3 regions of the Klebsiella sp. PK01 genome follow, and region 3 is predicted to be linked to each of the others. Evidence: riboswitches for the same ligand, from Rfam matches in the RefSeq annotation. Region 3 holds a riboswitch; each other region holds the start of a gene.

Region 1 (3,428 bases), on a different contig from region 3:
TTCCGGGAGATAGCGGCCCGCCTGGCGCATCATCCACACCGGGGTGACATCAACCGGCTGGCGCAGCAGCGCGCGCAGGTAACGATCGTTTTTCAGTTCGGTCATTTTTACATTCCTTTAGCGTTGATGCGCCCAGTGTAACATGTCACTCGTACTCTGCCCGACACATCGCCACCGTATCTTCGATCAGGCGTCGCGCCACCGTGCCCGGCGGCGGCAGTAGCGGCAAATCGTCATAGCGATACCACTCTGCGCTCAGCAGCTCTTTCTTATCCACGACAATATCGCCGCTATCGTATTCAGCCATAAAGGCGGTCATCAATGATTGCGGGAAGGGCCACGGCTGGGAGGTCACATAGCGCAGGTTTTTCACCTTAATGCCGCTCTCTTCCATCACTTCGCGGGCGACCGCCTGCTCAAGGGTTTCACCCACTTCGACAAACCCGGCCAACACCGTATGGACACCATTACGATGGCGGGTATGCTGCGCCAGCAGAATTGAATCGTCGCGACGAATGGCGACGATAATGCAGGGGGCAATTTGCGGATAATAGCGCTCGCGGCAGTGGCCGCAGAGCATCGCCCACTCGGTTTTACTGACATGCATCGGGTGGCCACAGTAGCCGCAGAATTTATGCGATCGATAAAACTCGGCCAACTGGATCCCGCGCCCTGCTAATTGGAAAAGCCCAGGATCCTGATCCAACACCTGGCGCAGCGATCCCATATCATGGCGACGATCCTGACGCACCAGCCACACCGCTTCGCCTTGCCACTCGCCGAGATGTAGCGCGCGTTCACCGACAAGATCAAAATTTACCGCTTCGCCATGTGGTAATTCCCCTGCGGGAAGCCATAATTTTTGTTCGTGACTGACGATCCACCAGCCGCGATCTAATTTTTCAATAATACGATCCATATCTATTGCGCTACCTTCGTTTTACTGGCACTTTTAACATTATATTTACATTTGCTGAGCAACGTTATTTTTAATCTTGCGGAGTCAATCATGTTAAACCAGCTGGAAAACCTGACGGAACGTGTTGGAGGCAATAACAAACTGGTCGATCGCTGGCTGCTTGTGCGTAAGCATTTGCTCGTGGCTTACTACAACCTGGTTGGCCTGAAACCCGGCAAAGAGTCCTTTATGCGGCTTAATGAAAAGGCGCTGGATGACTTTTGCCAAAGCCTGGTGGATTACCTCTCATCCGGTCATTTTAATATTTATGAACGTATTATCGGAGAAATGGAAGGGAGTACCCCTCTTTTAGCCGCCACCAAAATCTACCCGCAGCTGGAAGCCAATACCCAGCAGATGATGGACTACTACGATACCTGCCTCGAAAACGCCATCGATCATGATAACTATCTCGAATTTCAGCAGGCGCTGTCGGATATCGGCGAGTCGCTGGAGGCACGCTTCGCGCTTGAGGACAAGCTGCTGGCGCTGGTCGTCGCTCACGATCGGAAAGACAGCGTTGGCGACAATATCGCGCCGACCGCTTGAGTTGTGAACCGTTAACGAGTAATTTACATACATTATCCCTCTGCGGAGGGATTTCATCTTGTCGGAGTGCCTATTTTCCACACGAAAGCTGAAGTGGAAAAGGCTGAGACCGTTTATTCGGGATCCGCGGAACCTGATCAGGCTAATACCTGCGAAGGGAACAAGAGTAAACTGCTGGTCGCACCTGCCCGTTACGGGTTGGTCGCATCTGTTACTCCATCCGTCGTCTGACAAGCCATCTCCTTTTTTTGTAACTGGAATGCGCTATGTCTACTACCAAACTGACCCGCCGGGAACAACGCGAACACGCGCAGCGATTCATCGATACGCTGGAAGGCACCGCTTTTCCCAATTCGCGCCGCATTTACATTCAAGGCTCACAGGCTGATATCCGCGTCCCGATGCGTGAAATCCAGCTCAGCCCGACGCTCATCGGCGGTGATAACGATAACCCCCAATACGAAGCCAACGAACCAATACCGGTGTACGACACCTCCGGGCCTTACGGCGACCCGGAGATCAACATCGATGTCCGCCAGGGACTGACAAAACTACGCCAGCGGTGGATCGACGCACGTAACGACTGCGCGCCGCTCAGCGAACGCAGCTCGGCATACACTAAAGCGCGGCTGGCCGACGATGGCCTCGATGAACTGCGCTTTGGCGGCCTGCTGACGCCTAAACGCGCCGTCGCCGGCAAATGCGTGACGCAACTACACTACGCCCGCCAGGGGATCGTCACCCCGGAGATGGAATTCATCGCCATTCGCGAAAACATGGGCCGTGAGCGTATCCGCAGCGAGGTGCTGCGCCAGCAGCATGCCGGAGAAGGCTTTGGCGCCCGTCTGCCGGACAACATTACCGCCGAGTTCGTCCGCGATGAAGTCGCTGCCGGGCGAGCCATCATCCCGGCCAATATCAATCACCCGGAATCCGAACCGATGATTATCGGCCGCAACTTCCTGGTGAAAGTGAATGCCAATATCGGCAACTCGGCGGTGACCTCTTCCATCGAAGAAGAGGTCGAGAAGCTGGTCTGGTCAACCCGCTGGGGCGCCGACACGGTAATGGACCTCTCCACCGGCCGCTATATCCACGAGACCCGCGAATGGATCCTGCGCAACAGCCCGGTGCCGATTGGTACCGTCCCGATTTACCAGGCGCTGGAGAAAGTTAACGGCATTGCCGAGAACCTGACCTGGGAAGCCTTCCGCGATACCCTGCTGGAACAGGCCGAACAGGGCGTCGACTACTTCACGATTCATGCCGGGGTGCTGCTGCGCTATGTGCCGATGACCGCGAAGCGGTTGACCGGTATCGTCTCGCGCGGCGGTTCTATCATGGCCAAGTGGTGCCTGTCGCATCATCAGGAAAACTTCCTCTACCAGCACTTCCGCGAAATCTGTGAAATCTGCGCCGCCTATGACGTGTCGCTGTCCCTCGGCGATGGTCTGCGCCCCGGCTCGATTCAGGATGCCAACGACGAGGCGCAGTTCGCCGAGCTGCATACGCTGGGCGAGCTGACTAAAATCGCCTGGGAGTATGACGTTCAAGTGATGATTGAAGGCCCCGGCCACGTGCCGATGCAGATGATTCGCCGCAATATGACCGAAGAACTGGAGCACTGCCACGAAGCGCCCTTCTACACGCTGGGGCCGCTCACCACCGACATCGCGCCGGGCTATGACCATTTCACTTCCGGTATCGGCGCGGCAATGATTGGCTGGTTTGGCTGCGCCATGCTGTGCTACGTCACGCCAAAAGAACATCTCGGCTTGCCCAACAAAGAGGATGTGAAACAGGGACTCATTACCTACAAAATCGCCGCCCACGCCGCCGACCTCGCTAAAGGCCACCCCGGCGCGCAGATCCGCGACAACGCGATGTCCAAAGCGCGTTTCGAATTCCGCTGGGAAGACCA
Region 2 (3,428 bases), on a different contig from region 3:
GCGAAGCAGATATCGGTTTGCAGGCGGGCATTGGCATTCAGCATTACGTAGCCAAGCCCCTCGGCGGAGCCGACCCATTCGCCGATAATCGCGCCGATGGGGGCGACGGCGGCGGCCATCCGCAGGCCGGAACCTAGCGCGGGTAGCGCCGCCATGAGTCGGACATGGCGCAATTGAGCGCCAAAGGAGGCGCCCATGGTGCGGGCCAGATCGAGATAGTCGCGATTGACCCGTTGCAGACCATCAAAGAAAGCCGAGGTAACGGGGAAGAAAATAACCAGCACCGCCATCATGACCTTGGCGCTCATACCAAAACCAAACCACAGCACCAGTAGCGGCGCGAGGGCGAAGACCGGAATGGCCTGGCTGGTCAGTACCAGCGGCATTACCCACCGCTGTAATCGCGGCGACATGGTCATACAAAGCGCCAGCACCATACCGAGCGCGACGCCGAGCGCCATTCCGCTGAGAATTTCGCTCAGGGTGACCAGGGTGTGGCTGGCCAGATAACTACGGTTATTCCACAGCGCTTCAGCGACCGCCGCCGGAGAAGGCAACAAAAAGGCGGGAATGCCGCTGTAGCTCGCCAACTGCCAGAGCAACAGTAGGCCACAAAATACGCTGCACCCGCGCAGTAACTTGCCCCTCATCCGTTCGCCCTCATCAATTGCTGCAGCAGCTGCGCCTGACTTGCCAACAGCGCGCCATCATCCGGATCGCGGGGCGGAACGCCACTTAAATGATGGCTATCATCAATTTCACCATCAGGCGAGAGCACCAGCAGCCGATGGCTGAGGCGGCAGGCTTCCATCGGGTCGTGGGTAATAAGCACTACGGTTCGTCCGGTCAGTAAGCGCGCGGCCAGGCTCTGAATGCGTGTGCGGGTGAGGGTATCGAGAGCGGAAAACGGTTCATCCATCAGCACAATGGGCCGATCTTCATAGAGGGTGCGCGCCAACGCCGCGCGCTGGCGCATCCCGCCGGACAGCGCGGCAGGGCGTTCATCAGCGCAGGAGGCCAGTCCTACCTGCTCAAGAAGCTCGTTGACGCGGGCGTTGTCGACCTTCTCACCGCGCAGCCTGGCGCCGAGGGCGACATTTTCCCGCACATTAAGCCACGGATAGAGCAGATCTTTTTGACCCATCCACGCCAGTCGCGTAGTGACGGGAAGGCCATCGCTGGCGACGACGGTTCCGCGGGTTGGCGCCGCCAGCCCGGCGATAATACGCAACAGGCTGGTTTTGCCCGCGCCGCTGGCGCCAAGGAGCGACACCCATTGCCCGGCGGCAATATCAAAGGCGAGATCGCGAAAGATAGTCCGTGTGCCAAAGCGCAGGCATAAATCGCGAACGTGAATGCCTGGCGCCATCACGCCTGGACCTGCCCGGCGGCATTCAGACCCATCTGCCAGAAATTGCCTTCCAGCCGGGTAGCGGTAGTAAATATGTCGCTCAGTTCGGCGAACCGTGATTCCGCGCCGCGCTGTTGCCAGAGGGTTTCCAGAAGGCCGATCGCCGCGTTGACGCCCTGAAGATAGCTCTCGTCGCCGTAGTTGCGGATCCATGAAGCATAGGGATTATCGTGCAAGTTGGTTTGTGGGTTGTGCAGCAGACCGAGCCCGATTTCCGCGTAACCCGCAACGCAGGGCAGCAGCGCCGCCAGCAGATCCAACGCGTCGCCGGCGTGGCCGATATCCAGTACGTAGCGCGTGTAGTTGACGGTTTCCATCGCTTCGCTTTGCAGGGCCATAGCGTCTTCATTCAGCCCCCATTGCTCGCAATAGCCCACATGTAGCGGTAGCTCAGCAAGGATGGCATTCATCGAGGCGGCGGCGGCGCGCATCTCCGGCAACGTGCGAAGTTTGCTGACCAGCAGGGCGTAGCTGCGAGCGAAGTGGATCAGGAACAGATAATCCTGGGTTAGATAATGACGAAAGGCTGCCTGCGGCAGCGTACCCGCGGCTAATTGCTGGAGGAAAGGGTGCGATACATAGCGTTGCCACTCGCCACCGGCCTGCTCACGCAGTCGACCGTAAAGACCTTGGGTAAAAGCGGGAATCATCATGGGACCTCCTGAAAATAAGGGGAGATCCGGGCGTGCAGAAGTGTGAACAGGTAAAAACTGAAAACTGGCGAACATGCCGACCCGTCCCTTCGCTGGCATGACCCAGATCAGGTTCAAAGGGTTCGGTTTTTACGCCATCTCAGCCCTCACGGGACACCCCTCGGTTGCGACATGTTATACGTCATTCACTTTTTGATTACAACGGTGACAAGGTAAAAAGCGTCGATAGTAGTGACACTGTCACATTTGAGTGGTTATGCGCCAGATCGATAAATAATATTTATCAATTTGTGTGATTAACCACGCTTTTTTATCCAAAAATAAGCAAAGTAAGGCGAGAGTAAGTTGGCGAAGAACAAGGGCTTACGATATATTTTTAGCACATTCCCTTAATATCCCCTTATGAATGCGTCAGTGCTGGAGACCGCATGAAGCTGGCAGGCCTTACTCTTTTACTGATGCTTGCCCTCGCGCCTGACGCGTCTCGTGCCGCCCAATTGTTCGATCCTGAAGATGGCATGCTTGATATGAGCCAGTATCTGCAGGATAACCCCTACGGTTTTTTGCCGGTGCCGGTAATGATCACCGAGCCGGCTATCGGCTACGGCGGCGGTCTGTTTGGTTTATTTCTGCATGGTAAAGGCTCCCGCGAGGGCGATCGTTTTATTCCACCAGCGCTAACGGGGGTCGGCGGCGGCGGGACGCAAAATGGCACCTGGTTCATCGGCGCCGCGCATCGCCATACGTGGAATCACGACCGGATTCGTTACCTGGTTGGCGCGGGCTACGCCAATGTCAATCTCGATATCTATTCGGGCGATATTGCCGGTTTTAACAAAAATGTGGCGGTGCAAACCCACACCAAAGGCTATGGCGGTCTACAAAAGCTGTTATTTCGCGTGGGGGACTCGCCGGTTTTTCTTGGCGCCTCGCAATTCTATGCGCACACCGATGTGACTGCGGACAATCAGCTGATTAACAAGGTGTGGCAGCGGGTTCTGGGGGAAAACAGCACCTCTTCGGCGTTGGGCGTGGTGGCGGAATATGACACCACTGATAATTTTTTCTATCCTAAGAAAGGGTTATCACTGCAAGGCGAGTACCGTTTTTACCGCGCTCTGCTCGGCGGCGACTATCATTACAATCAGTTGTCGCTGGATGGTAAATACTTTCTACCGCTGGCGCCGACCTTAAGCCTGGCGCTGGCGGCAAATTATCAGTCGCTGACTCATCATGACAAGCATCTAACGCCAATGGCGCGGCCTTACATCGAACTGCGCGGTATCTCGCGTTTTCGCTATCAGGGCGATTATGTCGCTGTCGCCCAGACACAACTGGCCTGGCAATTTGCGCCGCGCTGGATC
Region 3 (3,428 bases):
CCCTGAGAATAGGTTTTCGCGTCAGCATTGCTTTCGTCTAAGGCCGCGGGTTTGCCATCAACTGTCAGCCCGGTTGAGTTTGTGACCAGCTTCATGCCATTGAAGATCTTCACTTTTTTGCTGGATTGCGCTTTCTGCACGGGATATAAAGCCTGTGCATTTTCCAGCGCCTGCTTCTCCGCTGCGGCGTTCACCGCAGCCTGTTTGTTTTGTTCCGCAATATAACAGGCGTCTTTACTGACCCCCTGGGCTTCACACTCGGCCATACGCTGCGCCGGCGAACTGCAACCGGCCGCGATGGCTGCGCTGAGTGCCAGCAGTATTATCGAGACGTGTTTCACTTTCATCATTAACGACCTTATCGTAGATATTATTTTATACATGCGACGAACATTCATGACAGCGGCGATCGTCCGGGGATCGTTAGCGTGCTTAATTCGTAACGCGTGGTAACTATGTCGTAGGGTGATTAAGCAAATTGTGATCTACATCAACCGCCGTACGGATAACTAAAAAATAGTGTAATCGTTTACAATGCGGCGAAAAGAGCGTCTCTGTGGCAAGCGTACGGGGATGATACAATGACGAGTAATGACGGTGTGCCAATCAGCCATTATGATGGCGCTTTATGCAAGGATCATAAGGGATTATGAAGTGGATACTGTTGAACAAATTAGTGGGTACTTCTATAAAGGATACTGGAATCTGAAACCAGAGGAGTTATTCCTGTTGATTCTCATCGATGCGATGAGTCAGCATCTTGAAATTGAGGCAACAGCCGCAACTGCTATCTTAACCGGACAACCCTGGATACCAACGCGAACTAAACCAGGTACAGCAATTAAAGGAACGAGTATTGTTTCAATAATGTCTCGTAAGCTACTCAGTAATGTACGTTTGCCGGTTGGTATTTCGTTGATCACTCCTATGGGTAAAGGTCTGAAAGACTTTCATTGGTCGAAAACTAATAAGTTAGGCGCGGTTATAGGCCGCTACATACCATGGATAGGGTGGGCAATGGCATTTTATTATGCGAGAGCAATACTAATTGATACTGGTGAAAATTTTAATAAGATTGTTAAACCAGAACATAAAGTTGCATGGACATACTTCTAATGAGCATTGAACAAGAAATTATTGATTATATATATACTCATCATAGCCATAAGAAATACTGTTTTTTTGGCGATCGTCCAGAAGTCACGTTAGATACTGAATTAACAAAGGGGGGGCTGAATATCATCTGGGAAGATGCAGAAGATACTTTAGATTACTATTTCAAACAATGGAATGTAAAAATGAATGGCTTCGAAATTATCTATTACTTTGAACCTGAGTTTTTAGGTTCCATGCCTCCAGAGAAGCCGCTTAAACCGCTAACAGTACAAATGTTGGTAGAGTCCGCAAAAGCGGGTGAATGGCTGTACGATTAAGGGACATATCGCCGGGAGACATACCGCTTTTACCGTTTACAAGACTTACCGCTGGCATTACTATCCTGAAGAGAGATTAACGGAACGTTAGTCGCCATTTTGTACCAAATGACTCGGGGTGCCCTTCTTTGTGAAGGCTGAGAAATACCCGTACCACCTGATCTGGATAATGCCAGCGTAGGGAAGTCAGAGACCGCATGGTCTGCGCTGCTTCCTCATCTGGCGGGAGCAAACCATGCATGAACCGCTAAATCCGGCGCATATCGCGCACCTGCAGCAGCTTTTCCGCACCTCTTCGCCGCTTGTTCACTGTATGACCAACGATGTGGTCCAGACTTTCACCGCTAACGTCCTGCTGGCTATTGGCGCCTCGCCGGCGATGGTGATTGATCCTACGGAAGCCGCGCAGTTTGCCGCCATTGCCGATGCGCTATTGATTAATGTCGGGACCTTAACCACTGAGCGCGCCAACGCGATGCGAGCGGCGGCGCAGAGCGCCCGCCAGGCGGGAAAACCCTGGACGCTGGATCCGGTTGCCGTCGGCGCGCTGACGCTGCGTACCGATTTTTGTCGCGAGCTACTGGAACTGCGGCCTGCGGCGATTCGCGGCAACGCCTCGGAAATCATGGCGCTGGCGGGGAATAGCGGCGGTGGGCGCGGCGTCGATACCACCGACAGCGCCGCCGCGGCGTTACCCGCAGCCCAGGTGCTGGCGCGCAAGCTCAATACCGTGGTCGCGGTGACGGGCGAGGTGGATTACATCAGCGACGGCGAGCGCACGCTTGCCGTGAGCGGCGGTGATGTCCTGATGACGCGGGTGGTCGGGACCGGCTGCGCGTTATCCGCGGTGGTGGCGGCAAGCGCCGCGATGCCCGGCGATCGGCTGCAAAACGTAGCAGCCGCCTGCGGCCTGATGAAAATGGCGGGAGGTGAAGCGGCGCGACACGGCGGTCCCGGCAGTTTTATCCCGGCATTCCTCGACGCGTTATACGCGGAGGTGGCGGCATGAAGCGGATTAACGCCTTAACCATCGCCGGCACCGATCCCAGCGGCGGCGCCGGGATCCAGGCCGACCTCAAAACCTTCTCCGCGCTCGGCGCTTACGGCTGCTCGGTGATCACCGCGCTGGTGGCGCAGAATACCCGCGGCGTGCAGTCGGTATACCGCATTGAGCCGGACTTCGTGGCGGCGCAGTTGGATTCGGTGTTTAGCGACGTGCGAATCGATACGACGAAAATCGGCATGCTGGCGGAAACCGATATCGTTGAAGCGGTGGCGGAACGTCTTGCCCGCTATCAAATTGCCAACGTGGTGCTGGATACCGTGATGCTGGCGAAAAGCGGCGATCCGCTGTTATCCCACTCGGCAATTGCGACGCTGCGCCAGCGCCTGCTGCCGCACGTTTCACTGATCACCCCGAATTTGCCGGAGGCCGCGGCGCTGCTCGATGCGCCGCATGCGCAAAGCGAGCGCGAGATGCTGGAACAGGGCAGGGCGCTGTTGGCATTAGGCTGCGGGGCGGTATTAATGAAGGGCGGACATCTGGACGACGCCGAAAGCCCGGACTGGCTGTTCACCCGCGAAGGCGAACAGCGCTTTACCGCGCCGCGTGTGCAGACCAAAAATACCCACGGTACCGGCTGTACGTTATCTGCCGCGCTGGCGGCGCTGCGTCCTCGCTATGCCGATTGGGGACAAACCGTCGCCGAAGCGAAGGGTTGGCTATCGGCGGCGCTGGCGCAGGCCGATTCGCTGGAAGTGGGGCACGGTATCGGCCCGGTACATCATTTCCACGCCTGGTGGTAAATGGCAGTGAAACGAGACAGCAGAATCTACTGAAAAAATGCGCTCCCGGCTGGAAAATATGCTAACTCGGTACCAGGCTTAACCTGCCCAAAATTTTTGGGTTGGGATAAAACATGCTGGCTGCGGCCAGCACTTACGGGAGATAGCTATGACTGATATTACGCAGTTGCTTGGCAAAGATGCCGACAG

Evidence for each region. Region 3 has a riboswitch for thiamine pyrophosphate ahead of thiM (hydroxyethylthiazole kinase). Riboswitches for the same ligand answer to the same signal wherever they lie in the genome.
Region 1: another riboswitch for thiamine pyrophosphate. It lies ahead of thiC (phosphomethylpyrimidine synthase ThiC); the one in region 3 lies ahead of thiM (hydroxyethylthiazole kinase).
Region 2: another riboswitch for thiamine pyrophosphate. It lies ahead of tenA (thiaminase II); the one in region 3 lies ahead of thiM (hydroxyethylthiazole kinase).

The regions. Positions count from the first base shown of each region.
Region 1 is NZ_JBYEZM010000014.1:10,183-13,610, forward strand. It holds gene hemE (uroporphyrinogen decarboxylase) at 1-105, opposite strand, end outside; gene nudC (NAD(+) diphosphatase) at 146-919, opposite strand; gene AC22LX_RS24425 (Rsd/AlgQ family anti-sigma factor) at 1,010-1,507, shown strand; TPP riboswitch at 1,560-1,684, shown strand; gene thiC (phosphomethylpyrimidine synthase ThiC) at 1,774-3,428, shown strand, end outside.
Region 2 is NZ_JBYEZM010000001.1:392,790-396,217, forward strand. It holds gene AC22LX_RS01840 (ABC transporter permease) at 1-650, opposite strand, end outside; gene AC22LX_RS01845 (ABC transporter ATP-binding protein) at 647-1,372, opposite strand; gene tenA (thiaminase II) at 1,369-2,064, opposite strand; TPP riboswitch at 2,132-2,235, opposite strand; gene AC22LX_RS01855 (BamA/TamA family outer membrane protein) at 2,493-3,428, shown strand, end outside.
Region 3 is NZ_JBYEZM010000002.1:467,128-470,555, reverse strand. It holds gene AC22LX_RS07460 (hypothetical protein) at 1-347, opposite strand, end outside; gene AC22LX_RS07455 (STM2901 family protein) at 655-1,116, shown strand; gene AC22LX_RS07450 (DUF1493 family protein) at 1,116-1,433, shown strand; TPP riboswitch at 1,538-1,634, shown strand; gene thiM (hydroxyethylthiazole kinase) at 1,669-2,442, shown strand; gene thiD (bifunctional hydroxymethylpyrimidine kinase/phosphomethylpyrimidine kinase) at 2,439-3,239, shown strand; gene fbaB (class I fructose-bisphosphate aldolase) at 3,388-3,428, shown strand, end outside.